One region of the Peribacillus sp. P4_B1 genome, then DNA from elsewhere that is predicted to be linked to it. Evidence: a T-box and tRNA genes for the amino acid it is inferred to sense, from the RefSeq annotation. Region 1 holds a T-box; the other holds one or more tRNA genes.
The links. A T-box is a leader RNA that pairs with one kind of tRNA and senses whether it is charged. The one in region 1 lies ahead of glyQ (glycine--tRNA ligase subunit alpha), so its partner is inferred to be a tRNA-Gly.
Positions count from the first base shown of each region.

Region 2: it encodes a tRNA-Gly, which carries the amino acid that the T-box ahead of glyQ (glycine--tRNA ligase subunit alpha) is inferred to sense. The anticodon was not compared.

Region 1 is NZ_JBFUHM010000005.1:129,851-137,219, reverse strand. It holds gene AC1DVK_RS04590 (YaiI/YqxD family protein) at 1-306, opposite strand, end outside; gene AC1DVK_RS04585 (pyruvate, water dikinase regulatory protein) at 821-1,672, opposite strand; gene ccpN (transcriptional regulator CcpN) at 1,659-2,333, opposite strand; gene glyS (glycine--tRNA ligase subunit beta) at 2,461-4,530, opposite strand; gene glyQ (glycine--tRNA ligase subunit alpha) at 4,517-5,413, opposite strand; T-box leader at 5,508-5,684, opposite strand; gene recO (DNA repair protein RecO) at 5,743-6,495, opposite strand; gene AC1DVK_RS04560 (YqzL family protein) at 6,529-6,672, opposite strand; gene era (GTPase Era) at 6,772-7,369, opposite strand, start outside.
Region 2 is NZ_JBFUHM010000008.1:39,827-47,195, forward strand. It holds gene queG (tRNA epoxyqueuosine(34) reductase QueG) at 1-681, opposite strand, end outside; gene AC1DVK_RS06370 (B3/B4 domain-containing protein) at 787-1,455, shown strand; tRNA gene AC1DVK_RS06375 (tRNA-Gly) at 2,040-2,113, opposite strand; gene AC1DVK_RS06380 (YbjN domain-containing protein) at 2,299-2,712, opposite strand; gene AC1DVK_RS06385 (FUSC family protein) at 2,868-4,814, opposite strand; gene AC1DVK_RS06390 (NADP-dependent oxidoreductase) at 5,198-6,226, opposite strand; gene mgtE (magnesium transporter) at 6,727-7,369, opposite strand, start outside.

The DNA.
Region 1 (7,369 bases):
ATTCTCTTCGGTGTATTCTTTTCCCCTAGGCGACAGAACATAAACGCTTTTAGGAAGCAGGGTCCCAGCCAAACCAATATCTGCAGTAACGACAATATCACCCTTTTTTACTGAATTTACTATATAAAGATCTGCCGCTTCTTTGTCTGCATCGACATATACCCATTTACCTTCAGGGTTATTCATCATATTTTTATATGATGCAACAAAACAGACTTCAACATCGTGCAATCCTGCACAATGAAGGATCTCGTCTTTCACCGGGCATGCATCGGCATCGACGTGTATGGTAGGTTTATTATTCATACCTTCTAATTCTACATCTTTCTGCATAATCCTTTTTCTCCCCTAAACTTTATGAAGATATAGTGAATTTTCAGCATTGGTTCATAGAGTTCCCTCTAAAGAAGCCAACATTTATTCTTCAAGGAATACCAGCTTTCTTAAGTGAAAGCGCCACTTTTCCCTTGAATAAGGCCCACCCATTTTGAATTATACGGAACATGTCGAATTATTTTTATGATAAAAACCTTGACATCTCATTAACCTTTAGTTTATTCCTTATTAATTAAGTCTAAACCTTAAGATTACTTTTTTCTCACAATTTTTTATTATAGTCTATTTGATTAGAAGATGCCAACATTTAAATTCCGATTTTATTTTCATGCAAATCAAGGGATTTTCATTTGGAAAAACAGAGGAATTATATGTATTTATTTTCAATTCATTCTTGATATTCCCTTTATTGACCTTGGCATTAAAATGTGAGCTGACACTTAAAGTGTCAAGCTCACATTTTGGTTTGCCTTGATTATATGGATCAACGATTTTTGTTTTGAAGGATATTGATGATCAAATTGGCTGTTTCTTCAACAGCTTTATTGGTTACATCAATAATTGGACAGTTCAGCCTTGATATGATTTTATCAAAGTATGTCAATTCTTCTTTTATTCGCTCCACATTTGCGTAAATCGCATGATCATTGAGCCCGAGTGACTTTAATCGTTCTTTGCGAATATGGTTCAGCTTTTCCGGACTGATCTTTAAACCAATGCATTTTTCAGGCGGCACCAAAAACAGCTCTTCTGGCGGTTCCACCTCAGGCACTAAAGGTACATTCGCCACTTTATAGCGTTTGTGGGCTAAATACTGTGATAACGGTGTTTTTGAAGTGCGTGAAACACCTACAAGGACGATATCAGCACGTAAAATGCCTCGGGGATCACGTCCATCATCATATTTCACTGCAAATTCAATGGCTTCCACACGCTTGAAATAATCATCATCCAGCTTTCTTACAAGACCAGGTTCATTAAGAGGCCCTTTTGGTGCCCTTTCCTGAAGGATGTCCATAAGCGGCCCTAAAATGTCATAAGCAGACAGGTTTTCTTTTTCGACCTGTGCTTTCATATACGCTCTAATAGCTGGCTTCACAAGGGTATAAGCAATGATCGCCCCATCTAATTTAGCCAGTGAAATCACTTCATCCACGTTTTGTTCATCTTCAATGTACGGAATTCGCTTTATGGAAAAAGCAGATCCCGAGAACTGGCTTGCAGCTGCTTTTGTAACCAATTCCGCTGTTTCCCCTACTGAATCCGATACAACATATATAATAGAACCGTTCATATTCTCCGTCATTCCTTTTGCAAGCCCCCTAATAGCCTTCATCAGCCAAAGCTACGAATGCTTTCGTAATATTGGTTTTTGTAATTCTTCCAATTACTTCATAGCCTTTTTCTGTGTCTTTGACGACCGGTAATGAGTCGATTTGCTTATCAATCAATTTTTTGGCAACATCAATCAAAAGGTCTTCTTTTGAACACATTGTAATATTGGGCATCCTAGTCATGATGATATTGACTGGAATGGAGTTAAGCTCTTGTTTCCCAATACTCGCACGCAACAAGTCTTTCCTTGATAAGACACCAACAAGCAATGCATGCTTATCGACAACGAACATTGTCCCGACATCTTCTAAAAACATCATGACGATTGCATCATATACGGAAATGCCCTCGTCAACAACGACCGGGATCGATTGGTAGTCTCGTACATAAAGATGGTTAAGGCTGTCGGTCAAAAGCTGTGTTCCTGACCTGCCTGTATAGAAATACCCGACCCGCGGCCTGGCATCAAGAAAACCTGCCATCGTCAATATGGCTAGATCTGGACGAAGAGTCGCCCTAGTAAGGTTCAATCTATCGGCAATATGCTCTCCAGTAATCGGTCCGTTTTCTTTTACAATTTGTAAAATCTGTTCCTGACGCTTATTCAGTTGGATTATAATCACCACCCCACTGCTTTCGCAGAGTAAAGTAACAAAAGTCATTCATTTAATAATTATATACTAAATTATTTAATAAGGGCATGTTTGTCCTATTTATTGACCATTTATCTTTTTATAGAAATCGGAAACCCTTGTTTAAAGTGTTTCCGATTTCCATACACCCTTTCAATTATGTAAGGATGATTTTATTCATGGCAGCAAAACCTGCAACCAAATCACTGATTTCCTTCATAAGAGATAAACGGTTACTGCGGATTGCTTCATCGTCTGCCATGACCATTGTATTCTCGAAATACGATTCTATTTCCGATTGGAGCGAAACAAGCTGTTCAAACCGCTCATTCTCATCTTTAGATTCAGTATAACGAATTGCTACATTTTGATATTTTTCGTATAGCGCTTTTTCTTGATCATTTTCAAAGAAAGTTGGATCGACTGTCACTTTATTGTCACATTTCACGGCAATGTTCATGACGCGGCTTAAAGCTTCCAGATTTTCTTTAAATCCTGCTTCGTCTTTTTTCGCATCCAAGACGTGTGCACGTTCCACGATGGAGTGGATATAACCGATCTCATTGACCAGAACTGCGTCAATCAAATCGTAACGGATTTGCTGTTCTTGCAGCAGGTGTTTGACACGCGCTTTAAAGAATGTGAACATATCAGATTTAACATCCTCAAGATCACGTTTTAAGATACCTTTTGATTCTACACCTTTAAGACCTATAACAATAAGCTCCTCTAAAGAGATATTCCATTTCTTCTCCGCTAGAATTTGGACGACACCGCTCGCCTGCCTTCTTAGTGCGTATGGATCCTGGGAACCTGTCGGAATGACGCCAATAGCGAAGAATGAAGACAAAGTATCAATTTTTTCAGCTAAACTAACAACCGCTCCAATGACAGAAGGCGGAACATTGTCATCCGCATGCCTCGGCATATAGTGTTCATTGATAGCTGCGGCCACTTCCTTGGTTTCTCCTTTTAGGAGTGCATATTTCTCACCCATATACCCTTGCAATTCAGGGAATTCATAAACCATATGGCTCACCAAATCGAACTTGGCAATTTCCGCTGCACGAAGGGCCATTTCTTTTTCCGCCTTTAAATTCAAGGCATCCGCAAGGACTCCGGTAACTGCAGTTACTCTGGCAGTTTTCTCAGCCAATGTACCAATTTCTTCATGATAAACGATGCTGTCCAGCTTTTTCAAAGCAGCCGAAATCTCTTTTTTCTGATCTTCCTTATAGAAGAATGCTGCATCCGATAGCCGTGCACGCAATACTTTTTCATTTCCTTTAGAAACCTTATCCAAATGGCGATCATCACCATTACGCACGGTTACAAAGAAAGCAAGTAGCTTGCCGTCCTGATCTTTGACAGGGAAATAACGTTGGTGCTCCTTCATTGAAGTGATCAGGACCTCTGGAGGAAGCTCAAGGAATTCTTCTTCGAAGTGTCCAAATAACACCGTTGGATACTCCACCAAATTATTGACTTCTTCAAGCAGTTCTTCATCGACCGGGATGATCCAGCCCTTTTCCTGCTCAAGCCCTTTAATCTGATCTAGAATAACTTGTCTGCGTTTATCCGGATCCGCCATTACAAATTGTTCTTTTAACGTTTCTTCGTACCGTGCCGGCTGCTCGATGATTGCGCTATCGCCCAAGAAACGATGTCCCTTTGTTTCACGGGCCGTCTCGACACCAGCGATGCTAAATGGCACCACTTCATTTCCGAATAAGGCAATCAGCCATTTAATCGGACGGACGAAGCGGAGCTCTTGATTGGCCCAACGCATGTTTTTCGGGAACGTCATGCCGCTGATGATTTCAGCAAGCTCAGATAAAAGCTGTACAGTCGGCTGTCCTTTTATGAATTTATTCACATGGGCATATTCCACACCCTTGAGTTCTTTAAAATAAATATCGTCTGAAGTCATGCCTTGGCCCCTGACAAATCCCAATGCGGCTTTAGACCAATTGCCTTCGCTGTCCAAAGCTATTTTCTTAGCCGGTCCTTTTGCTTCTTCTTCGATATCCTTTTGTGATTCTTCCACGTCTTTCACCAATATGGCCAAACGTCTTGGTGTGGAAAACGCTTCAACTTCTCCGAATTCAATCGCTTTTTCCGTTAGCCATTTCTGCACTTTATCTGATAGCTGTTTCATGGAAGCTGTCACAAAACGTGCTGGCAGCTCTTCCAATCCAATTTCCAATAACAAATCACGCTTGCTCATTTGTATTCTCCCCTTTCACTTTCAGAATCGGGAAGCCTAATTTTTCCCGCTCTTCATAGAAGGTTTTAGCGACCTTACGCGCTAGGTTACGGCAGCGGGCAATATATCCCGTTCTTTCCGTCACCGAGATGGCACCTTTGGCATCCAAAAGGTTAAACGTATGTGAACATTTCAAAACATAATCATAGGCAGGATGCACAAGCCCTTCTTCCATTTGGCGATGCGCTTCCTTTTCATACATCGTGAAAAGTTGAAACAGCATATCTAGGTCGGATGTTTCAAACGTATATTTTGAATGTTCGTATTCCGGCTGTCCAAATATATCCCGGACCGTGAATCCTTCTGTCCATTCCAGGTCAAATACGTTTTCCTTATCTTGAATGTAAGAGGCGAGACGTTCGATCCCGTATGTAATCTCCACGGAAACCGGCTTACATTCAAGGCCGCCCACTTGTTGGAAATATGTAAATTGCGTGATTTCCATTCCATCAAGCCATACTTCCCAACCGAGACCAGCACACCCTAGTGATGGGTTTTCCCAATTGTCCTCCACAAAACGAATATCATGCTCTAGCGGATTAATCCCTAACGCGCGCAATGAATCCAAATATAAATCTTGGATATTGTCAGGCGACGGCTTCATGATCACTTGGAACTGATGATGCTGATACAGCCGATTAGGGTTCTCGCCATAACGACCGTCAGCCGGACGGCGGGATGGCTCCACGTAAGCAACACTCCAAGGCTCAGGTCCAATGGCTCTCAGGAACGTGTATGGGCTCATCGTTCCTGCCCCTTTTTCTACATCATAAGCATTCATTAATATGCAGCCTTGTTCAGACCAATGCTTTTGTAACGTTAAAATCATATTTTGAATATTCATTGTACACCTCCAGGTTATTTAAACGGCTATTTAAAAATTAAGGATTGGAATCCTTTCACAGGCAAACAAAAAACTCCCGTCCCTATGCGAAATGCATAGGGACGAGAGTATACCCGCGGTTCCACCCTAATTGCCGTTTATAAAACGGCCTCTTTTCAAAGCAACATGCTCCGGAAACGCCCTTCCCTGTAAATCCATATCCCGGCTTCCACCGTCCCGGGTTCGCTTTTTATGGAGAATGACAGATACTCTTTTCCATCAACGCAATCTTCTTATTTTGATGATTAGAATTTTATACAAACTAGCATGGAATGTCAATAGGTCAGATCTTAAAACATATCTTTCATCGTATCAATCTGTTTTAGGAACTTTTTTGATTTCAAATGGAGACCGGAATATTCCTCATAATAAGCATCTATTATTTTCTGGATTTCCTTTTTCGTTTCAGGCTTAATGGAAATGTTTCCCAGCCTTGATAAATCGAAATAATAAAATATCCTCAGCAATTTGACGGCTGCAGGTGAAATTTTAAAATGATAGGGATCCTTCCCGAGACAGCGGTGACAAATAAAGCCCGCTTCCCGAAGCGAGAAGGCGAATTCCCCTTCCGTTTCGCCACAAACAGCACATTGATTCAGCACTGGGTTAATCCCATTGACGGGCAGCATCTTCATTTCAAAAATGAATTTCAAAACCTCTGCGTCATATTCTTCGTTTATGTAATGCAAGGTTTGCAAAAGCAATTCATACAAATATGGATTCGGTTTTTTATCATCGACGCTTTTATCAAGCAACTCAACAATATAAGAAGCATAAGCAGTCGCAAAAAGATCCTCCCGTATGTAACGGAGTGAATCGACCATTTCGCCTTGCTGAAGACTTCCGAGTCCGGTTGAAGTGGTTACAAGGAAATACCCGGAGCAAAAAAGCTGGGTGACGGCAGCAAGCCTGCTATTAGGTTTACTGGCTCCTCTTGCCATAACACCAATTTTTCCAAGCTCTCGGGTATATATAGTAATGATTTTGTTATTTTCTCCATATGCAGTTCGCCTTATGACAATGCCCTCACATTTTTGGAGCATACCAAGACACCACCCATGTTCGCCAAGACTAACCTATGAAACAGGAAAATCAATTTCTGCTAGCTCATCTTTCAATACCAAGGGTCTTTCCTGTCTTTCGACTTCTATCTCCTTAAACAGCAAATAGGTGTCCACATTACCTGTTTCACTAAATAATTCCCAGGTAAAATCCAACATATAAAGCCCACCTTTCATTTTTAACTAGCAATATGAATATCCGACCATATGATTAGCTTGACCGTTTTCCAAACTTTCATGACTCGTAAATTTTGTTAATTAATACTCGCTCTCATTGAAACCATAATCGCGAAGCTGGCTGGCTTTGTTACGCCAATCCTTCTGTACCTTTACCCAAAGTTCCAAGAAAACTTTCGAGCCCAATAAGTTTTCGATGTCCACCCTGGCACGGCTACCGACTTCTTTAAGCATTTTCCCTTGCTTTCCGATGACGATGCCTTTTTGTGAATCACGCTCGACAACGATCGTTGCCATGACATTAATGGTATCACTGTTATCCATTTTTTTAATTGAATCGATGACAACAGCCACTGAATGCGGAATTTCCTCACGCGTAAGGTGCAATACCTTCTCGCGGACCAATTCAGAAATGATAAAACGTTCCGGATGGTCGGTCACTTGGTCAGCTGGATAAAACTGGGGACCTTCAGGTAGGTGTTCCTTGATTTGTTCAAGCAATGTATCGACGTTATTTCCTTCAAGTGCAGAAATCGGAACGACTGCCGCAAAAGGGTAAAGCTGTTGATATTTTTCAATGATTGGTAGTAAATCATCTGGATGCATCGCATCTATTTTGTTTACAACCAGGAAAACAGGAGTTTTTACGGTTTGAAGTTTTTCGATGATAAACTCGTCA
Region 2 (7,369 bases), on a different contig from region 1:
ATCCGGCAGGAAACCCTTTGTCTGGGTTAAGAATGCAATACAACGCTTAGAATTTAGCTGGCCACCCTGAACGAGCGCACCTGTCGGGCAAACATCGACACATTTATTGCATGTCCCGCATTGATCTTCCATCGGTTGATCCGGTTCAAATGGCAGGTTGGTAATCATGTCTCCCAAGTATACAAAAGACCCGAATTCCGGAGTGATGATCATACTGTTTTTTGCACTCCAGCCAATTCCTGCACGCTCAGCCACTGCCCTATCTGACAATTCGCCCGTATCTACCATTGACTTCACCACTGCCCCTGGCACTTTATCTTTAATGAAACCCTCAAGTAACTGCAATTTATTACGAAGAACGGTATGATAGTCCGTTCCCCAAGAAGCCCGGCAAAAGATCCCTCGCCGCTCACCTTTTGTGCTTTGCGGAGCATCCTTCAATTTTGATGGATAAGCAAGTGCAATCGAAATGATGGATTGCGGTTTTTCGAATATCAATTCAGGCCTGACCCTTTTTTCTATATCGCCTTCTTCAAACCCTGACTGATAATCCAGTTCCTGTTGACGTATCAGCCGAGCCTTCAATTCGGCAAAAGCCGTGGCCGATGTAAAACCGATTTTATCGATGCCGATCTCTTTACTATATAAAATCACTTCTTGCTTGAATGCATTCATATCCATATTAATCACCTACGTTCATTCAGTATTCCGATCGAAGCTTGTATCCATTTCAAACCATTGCTATCTATGATAAACTAATTGCAATCATTTTTGGAGGTGAAACGCTTGGAAATTACCGTATCAGCTAATCTTAGCAGTAAAATCCCCCAATTCAAAGTTGGGATCATTACATATGAAAACATCGAAGTAGGTCCCTCCCCGCAAATGGTGAAAGGGAGACTTCAACTATTTCAAGAAGCTCTTTTCTTCGACCTTGAAGAAAAGGAATTGACCGACTTTTCCGGCATTAAAGTGTGGCGAGAGACTTTCAAGGCTGTGGGGACCAACCCGTCACGGTATCGCCCCTCCGTTGAAGCCCTGTACCGCCGCGTAAAAAAACAGAATTACTTGACACCCATCCATTCAGCGATAGATTTGAATAACTTCTTCTCCCTATTATATGAAGTTCCGATCGGCATTTATGATGCGGAAAAGGTATCAGGAGACATCTTGATTAAGATTGGCGAGGGAACGGATGGTTATGACGGTTTGAACGGCCGCTTGAATTCCATGGAAAATATGATTACATCAGCCGATCATGAGGGCGCATTCGGAAGCCCATACGTTGATTCAGAACGCACGAAAGTCACCGAAGAAACAAAAAAAGCCATCCAAATCATTTATTTACAACCCAATACTCCAATCACAGAAGCACATCAGCTAACAAAATCCTTGATGGACATGTTCCTTGAAATCCACGGTGGTGAAGGGACTTACTCGATTGTAGAAGGCTAATCAAAAATGAACGGAAATAAACCCTTTCCACAATCGGAAGGGGTCTTTTCGTAAACTTTCCAAACCTTTAAAATAAATTATATTCCTATCGATCCATCCCTTCAGCTTTGGATAATAACTTGATATGCGTCCCGGCCCCCGTATGATTTAATGATTCTGATAACCCCATCCACCTGAGAAGTTAAATAACACCCGTCATCATAAACCTAACCGGTTCACTGTTTTTACTAAAACCCCTGTACCGCTGTTTAGGCATTTATCCAAAAATGAACTTATTTTGTTATCCCCTAAGGCTGAATAGCTTTGATTAACGCTTTTTTTCGGTATAATACATGGCAGCTAATATAAAACTCCGGTTTTAAATACGGTATGAATGCCATGGAGTTCGTATTGTCATTTCTCTGATAGAATAAAAATGATAATCAGATTAACCTTTAGCTCATTCAACCCCTTCCCGAATTTCCGCCCCCATAAAATTTGGACAATAAAAAAAATCCCACTGTAAACAGTAGAATTCTTGTAATAATATTTAAACGCAAAGCTTCGTTCTCCAGGTAACGAAACCCTACGTTATGAGTATGTATTGGAGCGGGTGAAGGGAATCGAACCCTCATCATCAGCTTGGAAGGCTGAGGTTTTACCACTAAACTACACCCGCATGTCATTGTAGAACTTTGTCGAATTACCAACAAAATTAATTATATAGTTTAATCTAAAAAAATGCAATAGTTCTTTTAAAAAAATTATTAATTAATGTATTGTAACGTTAATATATTCATTCACTCTAGAAAAGATGTTAAAAAGCCCCCTGTTTCAGAGAACTTTTTCATCCTATATAATGATTTAAGACCAAATGACTTCCATTAACCGCGGATAAACCTGCTGTGCCGTTTCAAGCAGCATGATTAACTTCCTGAACGCAAGATCCGGTACGATATCCCCCTCAATGGAGTATGAATACCGAATGGAAATGGTCCCATTTTCTTCATAAAGCTTGGAGTACCTAAAATTAGCATTATATTCATTCAACAGTGTATGAACATCCTGTTTCTTTTCAGGATTCTTCAACTCGGCGACATTAAAGCAAAATAAGTCCGCCACATTTTCATCTTGATTGAATGCAAATACTAAAAGGACCTTCCACCCGTCCTTTAACTTTTGCTCAGCTCTAAAAAAGGTGGTTCCATCTTCATTCAACTCATTCATATAGATTTTCTCACTAGTTAAAAAATCACGAAATTCAGCAACGTTTGACATGGTTCATCACCTTTCTGTTTGTAAGTACATTTTATAATGAAAACTGGCATTTTTACAGACTTTTCTATAACCCTTCCAATTTCACCCTATTAACAGAGGCATGAAACACTCATTAAATGAATGGGAGTCAAATATGAACTCCCTTAATAGATTAATTAGCCGGTTGTTTCTCCGCAAAACTGAAGTGCTTCTTGAAGGTCCAAAATTTCCTGGCGGACTTTTGAGTATCCTTCAATTTCAGGCACTTCTTTATTAGTATGTGATCGACCTTTATCTGCCGCTATCGCCATGGTTTCGAAAACATACAGCAATTGAGCGAGCTCCCGCTCTGAAAGGACTGGCCGTTCATAGGATTTCAAGCTGGCATTTAGATAATAGCCCAACTGTTCTATCGAAAATATAACGGGCCAAAGAGATTCCAGTCTAGCCTTGTTTTTGAATATCTCACCAAGGGATGCATTGTAAACCGTTAATAGATTCACCATATTTGTTTGCATTTTGTTCCTTTCGCTGCTTTCATCAATTGCAAAGTCATTATCTTTTTCAGAGAACGCCATCAATAATAACTGTCCCTGACTTCGAATCGTTTTGGCTGTTAAATGATTGAGAAGACTGGATGCCGAACGACTTCCGAGTAACAGCGACCCAATAAGACCTATCATGCTTCCAACGACGATATCTGTTATTCTTACTGTCGCAAAAAAACTGAAATCATAGATTTGAGTTGAATATTCCGCCATGATTAATGCTGAAGGAGTAAAAAACATCGCCGCTAATCCATAGTTCCGAACGATGAAAAGCTCTGTAATGAATGTCAAACATAAAATGATCAGAACGATAATGAACTCGTTATGAACCGCTGCTAGAATTAAACTTGCTAGCAGGAGTCCGATGACCGTCCCGAAAGTCCTTTGGACCGCTCGATGGAATGTGGCGATGATGGTTGAACCCGACATAACGGCCGCACAGGATAAGGGAATCCAGTACGAACGGTTAAAATCGGCGGAATATGCGATGATGGCAGCAATGGTAAGGATTGTTCCATATCGAACGGAAGCCCGGAAGACAATTGAATTCTTATCGAACGCCCCAAGAAAAATTGTTTTTAAAGAAGGCTTTGAGATGGTTGCTGCATGATCGATTTTCTGGACAGGTTCAATCATGATGGCATCCGCATTATAAATCTTCATGAATAACTCTTCCACCTCTTCGGTCATTTGGTCAGGTTGAAGGATCTTTTTTTCATTCTTTGTTTTAGATGCAATGGAACCGGCAAGGGCACGAACGGATTGACCTAATTCTGGCGGCAGTACGATATTTTTGTTCAAGGAAATTTCCAGAGCCTCCAAGAATATGGCATTCGCATGTTCATTCAGTAGGAACAACCGCTTTAACTCATCTCGGCTTCGCCTGTTTGAAAACCCGGCTAATAGTGTATCTTCAGCCTGTTTCATCGCCAATACCGTTCCCTGTCTTGCTTTATTGTATTTCTCGGTTCCCATGGAATCAAAGAATGCCCCCAATTCTCTGTACACCTTTTCCACCGCAAGCGATTCTGGTCCATGAGGGTTGAAAAACCACCCTAACATACAGATTATCCAAGATAGTGCACCACCCATTAAAACGAGGCCCCCACGCAACGGAGCCAGACTTTGATCAACGGGCATACCTGTCGCAAGCGCAAAGCTCAAGACGAAGAATACCGCCGAAGGACCGGTAATCTTTAATGCACCAAATATAAAAAAAACACTTGCCCCGATGATCCCCATCATTATGGCTGTTCCCAATTGGTATGGAGCCAAAAGCGTCCCTAATACAACAGATAAAGCAAGACCCACCATCACAAAGAAAATCTTTATAGTTCTTTGGTGATACGGTTGGTTAAAAACGTATAAATAAGTGAAACCTCCGATCCCTGCCAGTAAACCGTACGCTAAATTCCCGAATAATAAGCCAATGAAAACAGGTAAGGCAGCAGCTATGCCTGCGCTTAGTGCTTTTATCCAAGGAAATGGATTCTTCTTTATTTCAAAAGCCTGTTTAAATGTCGTATGTATCGCATCTGATTTCAGAGATTCGGAAGGTTGCTTATTTTCACTCATTTTCAATTTATCCTTTCATTAATGATTCTATTAACTCTGCAGTGAAAGCTACGGATAAGATGACTTCTAATAATTAATATCCTTCATATGGATAAAAAGATACCACTAAAGGTAAAAGCAAAGTAGATTGGAACGGGTGTGCTAGACTCCTACGGGAAAAGCGCGTCCAGAGGAGACCCCGCAGGCGTAAAGGCACCTGGGGCGGATTGCCTGCGCAAAGTGAGTGCCTGTAGGCAACGTTCAAATTTTCCTAAAGGCTGGGATATCTTATTATGAAAAGGAAAACGGCCTTTCCCCGATTGAATATCGAAAAAAGGCCGTTTTTATTATAAGCTGATTAAAGTCACAACAAAGGACCTTCCTCAGCTTTATTTCCATAATACTTAGAGTTGAGCGAATTCAGGTTCCGCAACTTTTACAAGCTGCTTACCGAGGTTCGTTCCTTTAAACAAACCTAAAAATGCATCAGGTGTGTTTTTGAACCCTTCAATAATCGTTTCTTCATACTTCAGCTTTCCTTCTTGAAGCCACTTACCTAAATCCGTCGCACCCTCTTGGAATCTAGCGGCATAATTTCCAACTGTGAAACCTTTCATAAGTGCACTCGTTTTGATCATCGCCGATTGCAGACGCGGTCCTAGATCTTTCCCTTCTGCATTATACGAGGAAATCGCTCCGCATAATGGAATTCGGGCATTCGCATTCAAAAGTGTGAAAACAGCATCTGTCACCTCGCCGCCCACATTATCGAAATAAACATCGATTCCATCAGGAACAGCATTAGCTAAATCTTTCGCAAAACTATCACTTTTATAATTTACGGCTCCATCAAATCCGAGCTCTTTCGTTAAGTACTCAAGTTTTTCATCTGAACCAGCGATGCCAACAACCTTCGCACCTTTTATCTTAGCAATTTGTCCGACTACTGAACCAACTGCTCCAGCCGCTCCGGAAACAACTACAGTTTCACCTTCTTGAGGTTTACCAATATCAAGCAAACCAAAGTAAGCTGTCAAACCGGTCATTCCAAGAATCCCTAAATGCGTTGTGATCGGAGCCACCTTGGGATCAATCACGCGGATTTCCTTTTCAGTGACAACTGTATATTCTGCCCAGTCGATATTCCCAACAACGACATCCCCTTGTTTGAAAGAATTCGATTTGGACTCAACAACTTCAGCAACAACGCCACCCGTGATGACTTTATTCAATTCAAATGGGGCAATGTATGATTTGGTATCTTGCATTCTGCCACGCATGTATGGATCGACAGATAAATATAGCGTCCGTACTAAAATCTCATTATCTTTTGGTGTGGGAACTTCACTCTCAACAAAGTTAAAATCTTCTTTCGAAGGCATACCTTTTGGACGGTTTGCCAGGGTGATTTTTTGTTGTTTTGTTTGTGTCATCATTCGTTCCTCCTTGATTTTGAATGCGTAATATCGAAAAGAAGCGTATCACTGTTGAAGTTCATAGGTCAAAGAATATGATTGCCTTTTGCTTCCATATCACTCTTTATGTAGCCTTTCTTGAAAGTCCTAAACTTGCTACGACCTATTATGCCCCATGTTTTTCATTCATATAAAGGACATGAGGAAAATGCTTTGTCCTACAATGTTCGTTTTAAGCATAAATAATGTACGTCGACTTCTACACTACACGGTTCGCTTCCTGGAAATTTAACGGCCTTTCCCCGTTTGGATACCGAGAAAAGGCCGCAGCTTGAAATACACTATTTTTATTGATCTGCTTGGCAAATGGTCAAGCTCAGCAGCTACTTTCTTTCTTCTTCTTATTTATATCCCTGATTTAAAACGTCAGCCTGGACAGTTTACACTGCAATCATTGAGGCTATGTTCGCCCTTGAAAAAACTTTGCAAACATATGTGAACTTGATTTAATGGATGGTCTACATCAATTTTGAAATAAACATCGTCGCAATTCCAAAGTAAATAAGTAACGAGAGTATATCATTTAGTGTTGTAATTAATGGACCAGAAGCAACTGCGGGATCGATGTTGAGTTTATATAAGATTAGAGGAATGATGGTCCCAGCTAAGGTCCCAATAATTAGGGTCATGACTAACGAACTTCCAACCACTAATCCCAGAACGGGATTTCCCTGCCAAACATAAGCTATGATGGAAATTAATATTCCACAGGTAATGCCTATTATCAATCCAACTTTCAGTTCCCGTATAATAAGTCTGGTTACGACTCCCTTATCCGTATCACTAGTGATTAGGCCCCTTACAACAACAGCTAAAGATTGGGTACCTGTATTTCCAGTCATCCCTGCGATCATCGGCATAAAGAAAGCAAGTGCAACAACTTTGGACAATGTTTCTTCAAAACTGCTTATAATAGTTCCAGACACTAATCCGATAAATAAAAGTAAAATAAGCCAGGGGAGCCGACGATATGCGGCCACATGGGCCTTCGTGTCAAAATCAATGGCTTTACCGGATGCCGATAGTTTTTCAATATCTTCGTTTGCTTCTTTAATGACAACATCAATAATATCATCAACGGTTACAATTCCTAATAACTCA